Regions from separate parts of the Streptomyces malachitofuscus genome, predicted to be linked through region 1. Evidence: riboswitches for the same ligand, from Rfam matches in the RefSeq annotation. Region 1 holds a riboswitch; the other holds the start of a gene.
What was found. Region 1 has a riboswitch for glycine ahead of gcvP (aminomethyl-transferring glycine dehydrogenase). Riboswitches for the same ligand answer to the same signal wherever they lie in the genome.
Positions count from the first base shown of each region.

Region 1 (7,854 bases):
GGGCTTCTACCTGGCACATGCGCCGGTATGATCGGCGTGTCGGAAGGAGTTCCGCGGGACCCCTTCGCCCAGCCGCCGAGGGAGTGCTCCGAGATGACCCGATCCGCTCACTGGACACGCCGGTCCCACCGGATCGGTGCGCTCGGGGCCGGCGCCGTCCTCGCGCTGGGCGCCTGCTCCGCGTCCGGCTCGGACTCCGTCTCCGGGACGGGCGGAGAAGGCGTGAGCGGCACGGTCACGGTGTTCGCGGCCGCCTCGCTGAAGGAGAGCTTCACAGAGCTCGGCGAGCGGTTCGAGAAGGAGCACCCCGGCACCCGGGTCACCTTCAACTTCAGCGGCAGCGACACCCTCGCGGCGGGCATCGCCAACGGCGCTCCGGCCGACGTGTTCGCGGCGGCCGACACCAGGACGATGAAGCGCGCCGCGGACCGGGGACTCACGGCCGGCAGCCCGAGCACGTTCGTCCGCAACCGACTGGAGATCGCCACCGCGCCGGGCAACCCGCACGGCATCGACTCCCTCCGGGACCTGACCGCTCCCGGCCTGAAGGTCGTGCTGTGCGACACGACGGTCCCCTGCGGCGCCGCCGCGCGGACCGCACTCACGGCCGGCGGCGTCAAGCTGTCCCCCGCTTCCTATGAGCAGGACGTCAAGAGCGCCCTGACGAAGGTCCGGCTGAAGGAGGCGGACGCCGCCGTCGTGTACCGCACGGATGTGCAGGCCGCCGGTGACAAGGTGGAGGGCGTGGAGTTCCCGGAGTCCGCCGAGGCCGTCAACGACTATCCCATCGCCCGGCTCGACGACGCGCCCAACCCCGAGGCCGCGAAGGCGTTCGTGACACTGGTGACGTCTCCGGAGGGCCGGAAGGTGCTGGGCGCGGCCGGGTTCCTCGCGCCATGAGCACGCGCCGGGAAGCTGCCCGGAAGCCCCGTGACCGCGCCCCCGGCCACGGTGTCCCTCTCGCCCTCCTCCTGCCCGCCCTGCTCGGCCTGGCGTTCCTCCTGGTGCCTCTGCTCGCCCTGCTCCTGCGCGCCCCCTGGCGCAGCCTCCCGGAGCAGCTGACCAGCCCGGAGGTGTGGGAGGCGCTGCGCCTGTCGCTGCTGTGCGCCACGACGGCGACCGCGCTGAGCCTGGTCGTCGGCGTCCCGCTGGCCTGGCTGCTGGCCCGCACCGACTTCCCCGGCCGGGGCCTGGTCCGCGCCCTGGTGACACTTCCGCTCGTCCTGCCTCCGGTGGTGGGCGGCGTCGCCCTGCTGCTCGCGCTGGGCCGCAACGGCGTCGTCGGCCAGTGGCTCGACGCCTGGTTCGGCATCACCCTGCCGTTCACCACCACGGGCGTCGTCCTCGCCGAGACGTTCGTGGCGATGCCCTTCCTCGTCATCAGCGTCGAGGGCACGCTACGGGCCGCCGACCCGCGCTTCGAGGAGGCGGCCGCCACGCTGGGCGCCTCCCGCTTCACCGCCTTCCGCCGGGTCACGCTGCCGCTGGTCGCCCCCGGCATCGCGGCCGGTGCGGTCCTCGCCTGGGCCCGCGCCCTCGGCGAGTTCGGCGCCACGATCACCTTCGCCGGGAACTTCCCCGGCCGCACCCAGACCATGCCGCTGGCGGTCTACCTCGCCCTGCAGAACGACCCGGCCGCCGCGATCGCGCTCAGCCTGGTCCTGCTGGCGGTGTCCGTCGCCGTACTGGCCGGGCTGCGGGACCGCTGGATGAGGGCCGTCTGAGACCATGCCGAAGCATCCCGAGACCGCGCACTCCGGACCCGTGCCCGCCGCCGGGCTGGACGCGCGGCTCGTCGTGGAGCGCGGCTCCTTCCGCCTCGACATGGCGCTGACCGCCGCGCCCGGCGACGTCGTCGCCCTGCTGGGCCCGAACGGCGCCGGCAAGACGACGGCCCTGCGCGCCCTGGCGGGCCTCGCTCCCCTGGCCGCGGGTCACCTGCGGCTCGACGGCACCGACCTGCACCGGACGGCGCCGGAGTCACGTCCGGTGGGCGTCGTCTTCCAGGACTACCTGCTCTTCCCGCATCTGACCGCCCTGGACAACGTGGCCTTCGGACCGCGCTGCAGGGGCGCCCGCAAGAGGGAGGCGCGGGCCGGTGCCGCCGAGTGGCTGGACCGCATGGGGCTGGCGGAGCAGGCCGGTACCAAGCCGCGGCACCTCTCCGGCGGACAGGCCCAGCGCGTGGCGCTCGCCCGCGCCCTGGCCACCCACCCCCGGCTGCTGCTCCTGGACGAACCGCTCGCCGCTCTGGACGCCCGCACCAGGCTGGAGGTGCGCGCACAGTTGCGCCGTCATCTGGCCGCCTTCGAGGCCGTCGCGGTCCTGGTCACGCACGACCCGCTGGACGCCATGGTGCTGGCCGACCGTCTGGTCGTCGTGGAGCGGGGCCGGATCGTGCAGGAGGGCACTCCGTCCGACATCGCCCGTCACCCGCGCACCGAGTACATCGCCCAGCTGGTCGGCCTCAACCTGTACCGCGGGCAGGCCGCCGGCCACACCGTACGGCTCGACGCGGGCCCGGCCGTCAGCACCACCGAGGACCTCTCCGGGCCGGCGTTCGTGGCGTTCCCGCCCGGCGCGGTGACGCTCCACCGGGAACGGCCCACCGGGTCCAGCGCCCGCAACCTGTGGCACTGCGCGGTCGCCGGGCTGGAGAGCCACGGGGACCAGATCCGCGCGGAGCTCACCGGGGAACTCTCCCTGGCCGCCGACCTCACCACGGTCGCCGCGGCCGAACTCGATCTGCATCCGGGCGCACCCGTCTGGGCGGCGGTCAAGGCCACACAGACACACGCGTATCCGGCCTGACGGGCCCCCGCGGCCGCACATGCCGAAGGGCCCCGCTCCGGCGTGGAGCGGGGCCCTTCGGCGCACGTCAGTCCTCGTAGGCGTCCAGCGGCGGGCAGGAGCAGACCAGGTTGCGGTCGCCGAAGGCCTGGTCGATCCGGCGGACCGGCGGCCAGTACTTGTCGGCGGCGCTCACCCCTGCCGGGAAGACGGCCTCCTCGCGGTCGTACGCGTGCTCCCACTCCCCGCCGAGCGCCGCGGCGGTGTGCGGGGCGTTGCGGAGCGGGTTGTCGTCCGCGGGCCACTCGCCGGAGCCGACCTTCTCGATCTCGGCGCGGATCGCGATCATCGTCTCGCAGAACCGGTCGAGTTCGGCCAGGTCCTCGGACTCGGTGGGCTCGATCATCAGGGTGCCGGCCACGGGGAACGACATCGTCGGGGCGTGGAAGCCGTAGTCGATCAGGCGCTTGGCCACGTCGTCCACGCTGACGCCGGTCGCCTTGGTCAGCGGGCGCAGGTCGATGATGCACTCGTGTGCGACCAGCCCGCCGGGTCCGGTGTAGAGCACCGGGTAGTGCGGCTCGAGACGCTTGGCGATGTAGTTGGCACTGAGCACGGCCACCTGCGTGGCCCGCTTCAGGCCCTCGCCGCCCATGAGCCGGACGTACGCCCAGGAGATGGGCAGGATGCCCGCAGAGCCCCACGGCGCCGCCGAGATGGGCCCCACGCCCGTCTCCGGCCCCGCCTCGGGCTGGAGCGGGTGGTTCGGCAGGTAGGGGGCGAGGTGCGCCCGCACGCCGACCGGGCCGACGCCGGGACCGCCGCCGCCGTGCGGGATGCAGAAGGTCTTGTGCAGGTTCAGGTGGGAGACATCGCCGCCGAAGTGGCCGGGCTTGGCCAGACCCACCAGCGCGTTGAGGTTGGCGCCGTCCACGTACACCTGGCCGCCGGCCTCGTGGACCTCGGCGCAGATGTCGGCGACGTGCTCCTCGAACACACCGTGCGTCGAGGGGTAGGTGATCATCAGCACGGCGAGCTCGTCGCGGTACTGCGCGATCTTGGCCCGCAGGTCCGCGACGTCGACCTCGCCGTCGTCGGACGTCTTCACGACGACGACCTTCATGCCGGCCATCACGGCGCTCGCCGCGTTGGTGCCGTGCGCGGAGGACGGGATGAGACAGATGGTGCGCTGCTCGTCGCCGTTGGCCCGGTGGTAGCCGCGTACCGCGAGCAGGCCGGCCAGCTCGCCCTGGGAGCCCGCGTTGGGCTGGAGGGAGACCGTGTCGTAGCCGGTGACCTCGGCGAGACGCTCCTCCAGCTCGCGGATGAGCGTGAGGTAGCCCTGAGCCTGCTCGGCGGGCACGAACGGGTGCAGCTGCCCGAACTCGGGCCAGGTGACCGGCTCCATCTCCGTGGTCGCGTTGAGCTTCATGGTGCAGGAGCCCAGCGGGATCATGCCGCGGTCCAGCGCGTAGTCGCGGTCGGCGAGCCGGCGCAGATAGCGCAGCATCGCCGTCTCCGAGCGGTGCTGGTGGAAGACGGGGTGCGTCAGGTACTCGTCGGTGCGCAGCAGGGCGTCCGGCAGCGCGTCCCGCGCGGCCGCGTCCAGCGCCTCGACGTCTCCTTCGACACCGAAGGCGCTCCACACGGCGGCCAGCCGGTCCCGGGTGGTGGTCTCGTCGCAGGCGATCGAGACCAGGTCGCCGTCGACGAGGCGCAGGTTGACGCCGTTGTCGCGGGCGGCGGCGACAACCTCGGCAGCCCGCCCGGGGACGCGCACGGTCAGCGTGTCGAAGTAGGAGCCGTGCACGATCTCGGCTCCGCCGGCCCGCAGCCCCTCGGCGAGGACCGTGGCGTACCGGTGGGTGCGCCGGGCTATCAGCCGCAGACCCTCCGGGCCGTGGTAGACGGCGTACATCCCGGCCATGACGGCGAGCAGCACCTGGGCGGTGCAGATGTTGCTGGTGGCCTTCTCGCGGCGGATGTGCTGCTCACGGGTCTGGAGGGCGAGACGGTAGGCCTTGTGCCCGTCGGCGTCGACGGAGACGCCGACGAGCCGCCCGGGCAGGCTGCGTGCCATCTTCTCCTGCACGGCCATGTAGCCGGCGTGCGGTCCGCCGAAGCCCATCGGCACACCGAAGCGCTGCGTCGTGCCGACGGCGATGTCCGCGCCCAGCTCACCGGGCGACTTCAGCAGGGTGAGGGCGAGCAGGTCGGCGGCGACGGTGACGAGCGCGCCCAGCTCGTGCGCCTGGTCGATCAGCGGCTTGATGTCGCGTACGGCACCGGAGGCGCCCGGGTACTGGATCAGTACGCCGTTGATGTCGCGCTCGGCGAGCTCGGCGGGGATGCCGTCGCTCAGGTCGGCGACGACGACCTCGACGCCGGTCGGCTCGGCGCGGGTCTCCATCACGGCGATCGTCTGCGGAAGGGCGTCCGCGTCGACCAGGAACAGGCCCTTCTTGTTCCTGCCCATGCGCCGGGACAGCGCCATCGCCTCGGCGGCGGCGGTGCCCTCGTCGAGCAGGGAGGCACCGGAGGTCGGCAGGCCGGTGAGCTCGGCGACCACGGTCTGGAAGTTCAGCAGCGCCTCGAGCCGGCCCTGGGAGATCTCGGGCTGGTACGGCGTGTACGCCGTGTACCAGGCGGGGTTCTCCATCACGTTGCGCAGGATGACGGGCGGGGTGAAGGTGCCGTAATACCCGAGACCGATCATGGAGCCGAGCACCTGGTTGCGGTCGGCCAGCTCACGCAGCTCGGCCAGCACCTCGGCCTCGCTCCGCGCACCCGGCAGGTCCAGCGCGTCGGCGTTCTTGATGACATCCGGCACGGCGGCGGCCGTCAGCTCGTCCAGCGAGCCGTACCCGACCTGGGCGAGCATCTTGGCCCGGGCCTCGTGGTCGGGGCCGATGTGGCGCTGCTCGAAGGGGATTCCCTGTTCGAGCTCGGAGAGCGGGGTGCGAGGGGCGGTCATTGAGGAGGCCTCCTGGTCCGACGACCTTCGAGGGGCACCACGGCGCAGGTGCCCGGACGGCCTCCCCCTCTGTCATCTCGACCTGAGAGCTTCACCGGACCGCCCGAAGGAATCCGGCTTTCACCGTCGGTGAGAGCGGAAGCCGTCGACACCCGCTCTGCTTTCCAGAGTGACCTCGTCCGTGCGGTACGTGTGCCTGAGAGATTCCGGGGAGGATTTGCTCCTTCGGCGCCTCCGATGGTGTCCGGAGGACTCTCCCGCACGGGGTCAGCGGCCGATTGCCAGGGTACCAGCGAGCACAGCACGGGGGCCTCGAGTGGCCGCACCGTCGATTGTGCCTTTTTGTAGTGCTTACGGATGAGTTTGCAACCAGTGGAGGGCCCGTGCAGACCGACATCGATCCGCGCCACCTGATCGGCCGCAAGGCGTTCGACCGCAACGGAACCAGGATCGGCACGATCGACGAGGTGTACCTCGACGACGCCACCGGTGTTCCCGAGTGGGCGGCGATACGCACCGGCCTGTTCAGCAGGGACGCCTTCGTCCCGCTGGAGCCCAGCGAACTGATCGACGGCGCCCTCCACGTGCCGTTCGAACGGGCTCTGATCAAGGACGCTCCCGACTTCGGCGTGGGCCGTCATCTCTCGCCCGAGCAGGAGCTCCAGCTCTACCACCACTACGGTCTGGACATCGCCGCCCCTCCGCCCCTTCCGGACCGCGACTTCGGCGACCTCGCGGGGAAGGACCATCAGGCCTGACCCGTCCCGCTCACCCGCTCTCCGGCCCGGCCCCTCCGCCCGCCTTCACGCCCTCGCCCTCCTCCGGTCCGCGTGACACCAGCGGCAGCGGCTCCGCCGGTTCCAGGGCCGGATCGTCGACGCGGAAGGTCTTCACCCGGCCCGGGCCCGAGTCGGGGGTCTCGAAGCGCACCGTGACCCGGCCCAGCCCGCTGCCCTGCACCCAGCCGTGGCCGTGCACGGCATGCCGTACGTCGTGTCCCGCGGGCCAGCGCCGCTCGGCGGGCGCCGGCCCCTCGGCGGCGGGCGCGGCCTCGGGTTCCTCGCGGACCGGATCCTCCTCGCGCCCGCCGGCGGCCTGCGCGAACAGGTCCTCCTGTGTGTAGTCGGCCAGTCCGCTGACCCCGACCCCCAGCAGACGCACCCCGCCCGTGGTGTCGACCGAGTCCAGCAGCCGTGCCGCCGCCTCCCGCACGACGGCCGGATCGTCGGTGGGCCCCCGCAGGGTCTCGGACCGGGTGAGCGTGGAGAAGTCGTACCGCCGCACCTTCAGCACGATGGTCCGGCCCGACAGGCCCGCCCCCCGCAGTCTGCGCACGCACCGGTCGGCGAGCCGCTGCACCTCCGTCCCCACCCGCACCCGGTCGTGGATGTCCACGTCGTAGGTGTCCTCGACCGACACCGACTTGGTCTCCCGCTCGGCCACCACGGGCCGCTCGTCCCGGGCCAGGGCCATGGCGAACAGCGCATGCCCATGCGCCTTGCCCAGCAGCCGTACGAGCTCGTCCTCCCCCGCCTCGGCGAGCTCGTCGACCGTGTGGATACCGGCCCGGCGCAGGTGGTCTCCCGTGGCCGGCCCCACGCCCGGCAGGGTGCGGACCGACAGCGGCCCCAGCAGCGCCCGCTCCGTCCCCGGCTCGATGAGTACCAGCCCGTCCGGCTTGGCCTGCTCCGACGCGATCTTCGCCAGCATCTTGGAGGCCGCCAGCCCCACCGACCCGGTGAGCCCCGTGACCTCCCGTATGTCCGCGCGGAGCTTGGCTCCGGCCAGGCGGGCCGACCGCTCGTCCCAGGCGGTGCCACCGGCCTCCAGGTCCACGAACGCCTCGTCCAGGCTGAGCGGCTCCACCAGGGGCGACAGGGCCCGCAGCAGCTTCATCACCTGCTCGCTGATCGACCGGTAGAGGGCGAACCGCGGCACCAGGTACGCGGCGTTCGGCGCGAGCCGCCGGGCCTGGGACATGGGCATCGCCGAGTGGACACCGAAGACCCGGGCCTCGTACGAGGCCGTGGCGACCACACCCCGGGGACCGAGCCCGCCCACGACGACGGCCTTCCCGCGCAGGCTCGGCT
Region 1 is NZ_JBVIGA010000009.1:249,732-257,585, forward strand. Features, by position in the region: gene modA (molybdate ABC transporter substrate-binding protein) at 94-900, shown strand; gene ACZ44S_RS16030 (ABC transporter permease) at 897-1,724, shown strand; gene ACZ44S_RS16035 (ABC transporter ATP-binding protein) at 1,729-2,811, shown strand; gene gcvP (aminomethyl-transferring glycine dehydrogenase) at 2,879-5,764, opposite strand; glycine riboswitch at 5,939-6,034, opposite strand; gene ACZ44S_RS16045 (PRC-barrel domain-containing protein) at 6,148-6,522, shown strand; gene ACZ44S_RS16050 (DNA polymerase IV) at 6,533-7,854, opposite strand, start outside.

Region 2 (7,854 bases), on a different contig from region 1:
TCGGTGGCGTCCAGGTAGTCCGGGGCCCACTTCATGGCCTTGGGCTTGACGGTGATGCCGGCCTTCTCGAGGTCGGCCTTCATCAGCTCGAACAGGTCCTGCGGGGCAGGCATGTACGGGCGGGTGACCTCGGTCGGGTAGCAGAACTCGATCTCGAGCTTCTCTTCACCGGCCTTCTTGAGGAGGCTCTTCGCCGCGGCGGTGTCGAACGGGTACTGCTTCACGTTCTTGGAGTAGCCCGCGATGGTGTCCGGCATGAACTGGTCGGCGACCTTGCCGCCCTCGGGCAGCTGTGTCTTGACCAGGTTCTCCTTGTCGATCGCCTGCGCGATCGCCTGACGGACTTCCTTCTTCTTGAGGGCCTTGTTGGCGCTCTGGCTCATGCCCACGTAGAAGAGGTTGAAGACGCCACGGGTCGGGACCACGAAGCCCTTGTCCTCGAGGGACTTGACGTCGGCCGGGGCGACGAGATCGTAGCCGTCGATGTCACCGGCTTCGAGCGCCTGGCGGCGCGTCTGCTCGTCGGAGATGGTGCGGAAGACCAGGTTCTTGATCTTCGCCTTGTCGCCCCAGTAGTCGTCGAAGCGCTCAAGGGTGACTTCCTTGTTGCCCTTGTTCCACTTCGTGATCTTGTACGGGCCGGTACCGGCGACCGTGCCGGCCTCCTGGCTGTACTTGGGGTACGTGATGGCGTCACCCTTGGCGGACGCGTCCTGCTTCTTGTACTCCTCGATGGCCTTCGGGGAGTGGATCGCGAGGGCGTTGAGGGAGAAGCCGCCAGGAAGGTTGGCGGAGGGCTTCTTGACCTCGATGACGGCGGTGTTCTCGTCCTTCGCGGTGCAGGACTTGTAGTTCGCCTCGGGCGTCTCGGGGTCTTCGTTCTTCTTGAAGCCGCCCATGACGGTCTGCCAGTAGTAGGAGACCGCGCTGGACTGGTAGGTGCCCGTCCAGTTGAACCAGTGGTCGTAGTTGGCGCAGACGGCCGCGGCGTTGAACGCCTCGCCGTCGTGGAACTTCACGCCCTTGCGGAGGTTGAAGGTCCAGACGGTGCCCTCGTCGTTGCTCGACCAGGTCTCGGCGAGGCCGCCGACCAGCTTGGTGCCGCCGGACTCGTGCTCGAGCAGGGCCTCGAACGCCTGACGCGTCACACGGAAGGTTTCGCCGTCACTCGCGAGGGCAGGGTCCAGGGAACCCGGGTCACCGGCACCGGCGAAGACAAAGGTGTCCTTCCCGCCGTCGCTCTTGTTGTCACTGTCCCGCTCGCTGGAGCAGCCCGTGGCAATCAGACCGACCGCCACCGCGGCCGTGATCGCCCGAGCGACTCGGGACTTGGGTATGCGCATATTGGGGCCACTCCGGGTCCGCTATGTGGATGCATCTTGACCGGCCGAACACTACAGACGTTCGCAGTCAGTCAGGAACAGTCCGGATAGCGGTGATACCTACCTGAGATCTGAACACTTGACATATGGGATGCTTCAGGCACCCCGCCGTCGACTTTTAACCCCCCGGACACAAAATCCGGCGTTCACAGGGCTGTTCGGAGAGCATCCGGCGACGTGAAGAAGGGGTGAAACCGCAGGTGACAGGGGGTCAACGGGTCGTCGCTCCACGCACATGGCCGAAAATCTGACGTGAAATCAGCGCCGGTCGCACCGGGCTCCGCCCTCGCCGGCGCCCGTGTCCACGTGGTGGACACGGTGACGCTGAGTCAGCATGAGCCGAAGGACGGTGGGGGGTGACCCCGGGATCAGGGATCCTGCCCGGTCAGCGGTGCTGCGCGGGCGGGTATCCGTACCCCGGGGCGGACGGCTGGACCGCGCCGTGCGCCTCCCGGTCGTAGAAGGGGCGGGCGTTGACGCGCAGCCACATCACGACCGGGTCGTGCTCGTCGGACATCGCGACCGTCGACACGGGCAGCCCGTCCGGGACCGCGCCCAGCGACTGCTGCATCATCGCGCGCACCGCGTCCACGGCGGGCGGGGAGGTGTCGTACACGTCCAGGCCGATGGCGAGGTACGGGGCGCCCAGCGCGGGCTGCACCCAGGCGCGGCGCAGGGCGCGGACGGCCGGGGTGCGGTGGGCGTTCTGCGCGAGGAGGGCGTAGAACTGCGGGATCTCGATGGCCGGTTCGGACAGCCGCAGCGGTCCGGCGGGCCGGCGGTCCAGTCCGCCGGCGATCCGGCGCAGGTCCAGCCAGGGGATGCCGACGCCGCCGCCCGGGGCGTGCGGATTGAGCCAGAGTCCGTAGCGGTCGGGGAAGAGGGCGCGGGCCACCTCGAGGCCGTCGACCACCTCGTACGACCGGTTCCAGCCGCTGGCGGACAGCTCCTGGGCGGAGGTGACGCAGGGCGCGTAGCCGAAGCCGTCGACGTCCATGTTCCCGTACTGGGCGTCCGGGGAGCCGGCCTGGCCGTGCCACAGCAGCATCCAGACCTGGCCGGTCGAAGGGGTCGCGAGAGCGCGCAGCAACGCCTCATAGGCGTCGTAACGCCCGGGCGTCACCTGGCGCAGCATGTGCTCGACCTGCCCGGCCGCCGCGGTGCCAGCGCTCACTTTGTATCGCCCCTCCGTAACACACCTCGCCAGCGAACGAACCTAGCTTAAGCCGACGGCCTCCGGCGGTCTGCGTTCAGTGCGCGGCAGGGGCCGCGTCCCCGGACGGTCACGGGTGGCGTTGGTAGAAGGGGGTGACCCGGGTGCGCATCCAGTCCGCCACCGGGTCCTGGGCCAGGTCCATCAGGATCAGGTTGACCGGCCAGCGGGTCGGGGTGCGGCCCAGGGCCCGCCCCAGGGCGTCCAGGGGCAGGGCGCGGGCGTCGCCCTCCGCGTGGGCCAGTTCCACGCCGACGAACAGGACCGGGTCCGCGGTCTCGATCGCGGCCAGGCAGCGGCGGGCGGTCGTCACGACGCCGATGGAGTCGAACTCCTCCGAGGCCGCGCCGAGGAAGTCCACCGGGTCGTCCTGCCAGTCGGGCTCGAACAGCCGGACCCGGCCGCCGCTCGCCGGGCCGTCCAGCGGGCCGCGTCCGGCCCGGCACAGTTCGGCGACGGCGCCCGGCGGCAGCGGCGCGGAGACCACGCCGCCGGGGTTCACCGCGATCCCCGCCTGCGGCGGCAGGCCGCGGGCGAACTCCACGGCGGGGGCGATCGTGTACGACATGTGGGAGCCGACGACCTGCCGGAACTGTTCCTCGGAGCTGAAGACGGGGACGTAGGCCTGGCCGTCGATCTCCATGGTGGGCAGGTCCAGCGGGCCGCTGTGCGGGCCGCCGCCGTTCGGCAGCGGGACCCAGACGAAGCTGCGGCCCAGCACCTCGATGATCCTGGCCCCCGCGGAGGGGACGCCGAGGGAGGCGGAGAGCACCTCCTCCAGCTCGTTACCGGGCCATCCGCCGTGCGGATGGGGGTGCGTCCGGTCCGAGAATTCCGCCGGGAAGTCCATCTTTCGCCTACCGCCTGCCTGGAACCACTGCTGTGGCTGAAAAGGCTATCGGGTCAGCCCGCGAAGCCGATCCGGTGCAGCGCGTCCACCGCGTCCCGGTCGATCAGCACCGCCGAGCCGCAGCCCGCCGGCACCCGGCCGCGCCGCACCGCGCGCAACAGCCGGTCGCTCGCCGCGCGGTGGCGCCGGAAGGCGTACCGGGAGACTCCGCGTCCGCGCTCGCGCTGGCCGGCCAGGGCCTGCTGCGGGGTGACGTCGAGCAGCAGCAGATGCAGGCTCGCGCCCCGGCGCCGGGCCTCGCGGGCCAGCCAGCGCCGCACCCAGGCCTGCGTGCCGCAGTCGTGGACGACGACCGGGCCGCCGGCGCGCAGTGCGCGGCGCAGCCCCGCGTAGTGGGCGAGGCGGACCAGCGGGCGGTACACGGCGTACGGCAGGAACCGCGGCATGCGGCGGTCCCAGCGGTCGCGGGTGTCCTGGGAGTCGACGCGGGTGCCCCGCACCGTGCGCCGCATCAGCGTGGATTTGCCGCTGCCGGGCAGTCCGGTGACCACGACGAGGTCGCGGGGTCCGAAGAGCAGCGCGCGCGGGCTGCGGCCGGCGCGTGCCCGCAGATCGCGGACGACGGGCGCCGGCAGTGCGCCGCGTGCCCGGCCGGCCCGAGCGGGCGGCTGCGCGGGCAGCGCGGCGCCGGTGGTGGTGGCGCACGCCGTGGTCCTGTTCACCGTGATGGTCCTCCCCTGGGGCCAGGTACGAGTCCCGTCCCCGCCGAGTGTAAAGAGAAGGTAATGCCAGGTGTCTCTCGTTTCCGTGCCTTTCGTGAAACAGGCCTGTCACAGCTCCCTGTGACCGTGCCCGCACATCCTGTGCACCCCAGGGAAGGGTCCCCCTGCCGGACCCCGGCGATGCGTGCAATGATGTGCGCGCCAACTGCATACCGGCCGTTTGAATCCGCGCGGGAGAGTCCCCGGCACCGTGTGCCGCCGGGGCGCCGAAGGAGCAAGTCCCTCCCTTGAATCTCTCAGGCACCGTTACCGCGTGGGCGAGGCACATCTGAAAAGCGGGCCGCTGCAGCCGTGCTCCAGCGACCCCACCCAAGGTGCAAGCCGTGACTCCTCCCCGGTACGGGCGGTCATGGCGAACCTCTCAGGTTCCGATGACAGATGGGGAGGATTTGCCCTCGCCTTCTCCCACGCTGGTATGAACTCGCGCGGGAGGGACCCCCATCGCCTCTGGGAGACCGACCGATGAGCAGTACCGAACCCCGCCGGACCGCGCTCGATGCCCTGCATCGGTCGCTCGGCGCGACGATGACCGACTTCGCCGGCTGGGACATGCCCCTGCGCTACGGCTCCGAGCGCGACGAGCACAACGCCGTGCGCACCCGGGCCGGCCTCTTCGACCTCTCGCACATGGGCGAGATCACCGTCGCCGGCCCGCAGGCCGCCGCCCTCCTCGACCACGCCCTGGTGGGCAACATCGGGAGCGTGAAGCCCGGCCGCGCCCGGTACACCATGATCTGCCGCGAGGACGGCGGCATCCTGGACGATCTGATCGTCTACCGGCTCGGCGAGACCGAGTTCATGGTCGTCGCCAACGCCTCCAACGCCCGGACGGTGCTCGACGCGCTGGTCGAGCGCTCGGCCGGTTTCGACGCCGAGGTCCGCGACGACCGCGACGCGTACGCGCTGCTCGCCGTGCAGGGCCCCGAGTCCCCGGCGATCCTCGCGTCGCTCACCGACGCCGATCTGGACGGTCTGAAGTACTACGCCGGTCTGCCCGGTACGGTCGCCGGTGTCCCCGCGCTCATCGCCCGCACCGGCTACACCGGCGAGGACGGCTTCGAGCTGTTCGTGAAGCCGGAGCACGCGGTCGAGCTGTGGCAGGCGCTGACCAAGGCCGGCGAGGAAAAGGGCCTGGTCCCGTGCGGGCTGTCCTGCCGGGACACGCTGCGCCTGGAGGCGGGCATGCCGCTGTACGGCAACGAGCTGAGCACCGACCTCACGCCCTTCGACGCCGGTCTGGGCCGGGTGGTGAAGTTCGAGAAGGAGGGCGACTTCGTGGGCCGCGCCGCCCTGGCCGAGGCCGCCGAGCGCGCCGCCGCGCAGCCGCCCCGCGTGCTGGTCGGCCTGGTCGCCGAGGGCCGCCGGGTGCCGCGCTCCGGGTACGCGGTCGTGGCCGGCGGCGAGGTGATCGGCCGGGTCACCTCCGGCGCCCCCTCCCCCACGCTGGGCAAGCCGATCGCGATGGCGTACGTCGACGCGGCGCACGCGGCGCCGGGCACCGAGGGCGTCGGCGTGGACATCCGCGGCAGCCACGAGCCGTACGAGGTCGTGGCGCTGCCGTTCTACAAGCGGCAGAAGTGACACCGTCGTAGGCAGCCCCCGGGCGGGGCACCGCACGCCCGAGCCGGCGCCCGCGTACCCGCTCAGCAGCGCTTTTCGCTGTCCCATCGTCATCAGCAGTCCCCCGCGTACAGGAGAATTCAGGCCATGAGCAACCCCCAGCAGCTGCGTTACAGCAAGGAGCACGAGTGGCTGACGGCCGCCGAGGACGGCGTGTCGACGGTCGGCATCACGGAGCACGCGGCCAACGCGCTCGGCGACGTGGTGTTCGTCCAGCTCCCCGAGGTCGGTGACACCGTGACCGCGGGCGAGACCTGCGGCGAGCTGGAGTCGACCAAGTCGGTCAGCGACCTCTACTCCCCGGTCAGCGGTGAGATCACCGAGGTCAACGAGGACGTGGTGAACGACCCTTCGCTGGTGAACTCCGCCCCCTTCGAGGGGGGCTGGCTGTTCAAGGTGCGTGTCGCCGACGAGCCGGCCGACCTGCTGACCGCCGCCGAGTACGACGCCCACATCGCGGGCTGAGGAGCCGTAGCCGCATGTCGCTTCTGAACACGTCCCTGCACGAGCTCGACCCGGCGGTGGCCGCCGCGGTCGACGCCGAGCTGCACCGTCAGCAGTCCACCCTCGAGATGATCGCCTCGGAGAACTTCGCCCCGGTCGCGGTCATGGAGGCCCAGGGCTCGGTCCTGACCAACAAGTACGCCGAGGGCTACCCGGGCCGCCGCTACTACGGCGGCTGCGAGCACGTCGACGTGATCGAGCAGATCGCCATCGACCGGGTGAAGGAGCTGTTCGGCGCCGAGCACGCCAACGTGCAGCCGCACTCGGGCGCCCAGGCCAACGCGGCCGCGATGTTCGCGCTGCTCAAGCCGGGTGACACGATCATGGGTCTGAACCTCGCGCACGGCGGGCACCTGACCCACGGCATGAAGATCAATTTCTCCGGCAAGCTCTACAACGTCGTCGCCTACCACGTCGGCGACGACGGACAGGTCGACATGGCCGAGGTCGAGCGGCTCGCCAAGGAGAACAAGCCGAAGCTGATCGTGGCCGGCTGGTCGGCGTACCCGCGTCAGCTCGACTTCGCCGCGTTCCGCCGGATCGCGGACGAGGTCGGCGCGTACCTCATGGTCGACATGGCGCACTTCGCCGGCCTGGTGGCCGCGGGCCTGCACCCGAACCCGGTCCCGCACGCCCATGTCGTGACGACCACCACGCACAAGACCCTCGGCGGCCCGCGCGGCGGTGTGATCCTCTCCACGGCCGAGCTGGCCAAGAAGATCAACTCCGCGGTCTTCCCCGGCCAGCAGGGCGGTCCGCTGGAGCATGTGGTCGCCGCCAAGGCGGTCGCGTTCAAGGTGTGCGCCTCCGAGGAGTTCAAGGAGCGCCAGCGCCGTACCCTGGAGGGCGCCCGCATCCTGGCCGAGCGTCTGGTCAAGGACGACGTCAGGGCCGTGGGCGTGGACGTGCTGTCCGGCGGCACGGACGTGCACCTGGTCCTGGTCGACCTGCGGAACTCGGAGCTGGACGGCCAGCAGGCCGAGGACCGGCTGCACGAGGTCGGCATCACCGTGAACCGCAACGCGATCCCGAACGACCCGCGCCCGCCGATGGTCACCTCGGGTCTGCGGATCGGCACCCCCGCCCTGGCCACCCGCGGTTTCACGGCCGAGGACTTCACCGAGGTCGCGGACGTGATCGCGGAGACGCTCAAGCCGTCCTACGACATCGAGGCGCTCCGGGCCCGAGTGACGGCACTCGCCGAGAAGCACCCGCTGTACCCCGGTCTGACGTAATTTTGTACGCTTTTCTTTGTACGGACATCCGGGGCATCGCGCACACTGGGTCGGTGAGCGCGGTGCCCCGCACCATGAACCGCAGGCGGACAGCGTCGTCCGCCGAACCCTTAGGAGTCCCCCCGTGGCCATCTCGGTCTTCGATCTCTTCTCGATCGGCATCGGCCCGTCCAGCTCGCACACGGTCGGCCCGATGCGGGCGGCCCGGATGTTCGCCCGGCGGCTGCGCAACGAGGACCTGCTGGACTCGGTCGCCTCGGTGCGGGCG
Region 2 is NZ_JBVIGA010000040.1:12,863-20,716, forward strand. Features, by position in the region: gene ACZ44S_RS36480 (ABC transporter substrate-binding protein) at 1-1,343, opposite strand, end outside; gene ACZ44S_RS36485 (enhanced serine sensitivity protein SseB C-terminal domain-containing protein) at 1,768-2,517, opposite strand; gene ACZ44S_RS36490 (enhanced serine sensitivity protein SseB) at 2,666-3,445, opposite strand; gene ACZ44S_RS36495 (AAA family ATPase) at 3,499-4,167, opposite strand; glycine riboswitch at 4,389-4,489, shown strand; glycine riboswitch at 4,490-4,615, shown strand; gene gcvT (glycine cleavage system aminomethyltransferase GcvT) at 4,690-5,808, shown strand; gene gcvH (glycine cleavage system protein GcvH) at 5,935-6,312, shown strand; gene glyA (serine hydroxymethyltransferase) at 6,327-7,586, shown strand; gene ACZ44S_RS36515 (L-serine ammonia-lyase) at 7,711-7,854, shown strand, end outside.
Region 2: it holds a riboswitch for glycine, as region 1 does, so the genes downstream of both, gcvT (glycine cleavage system aminomethyltransferase GcvT) here and gcvP (aminomethyl-transferring glycine dehydrogenase) in region 1, are expected to answer to the same signal.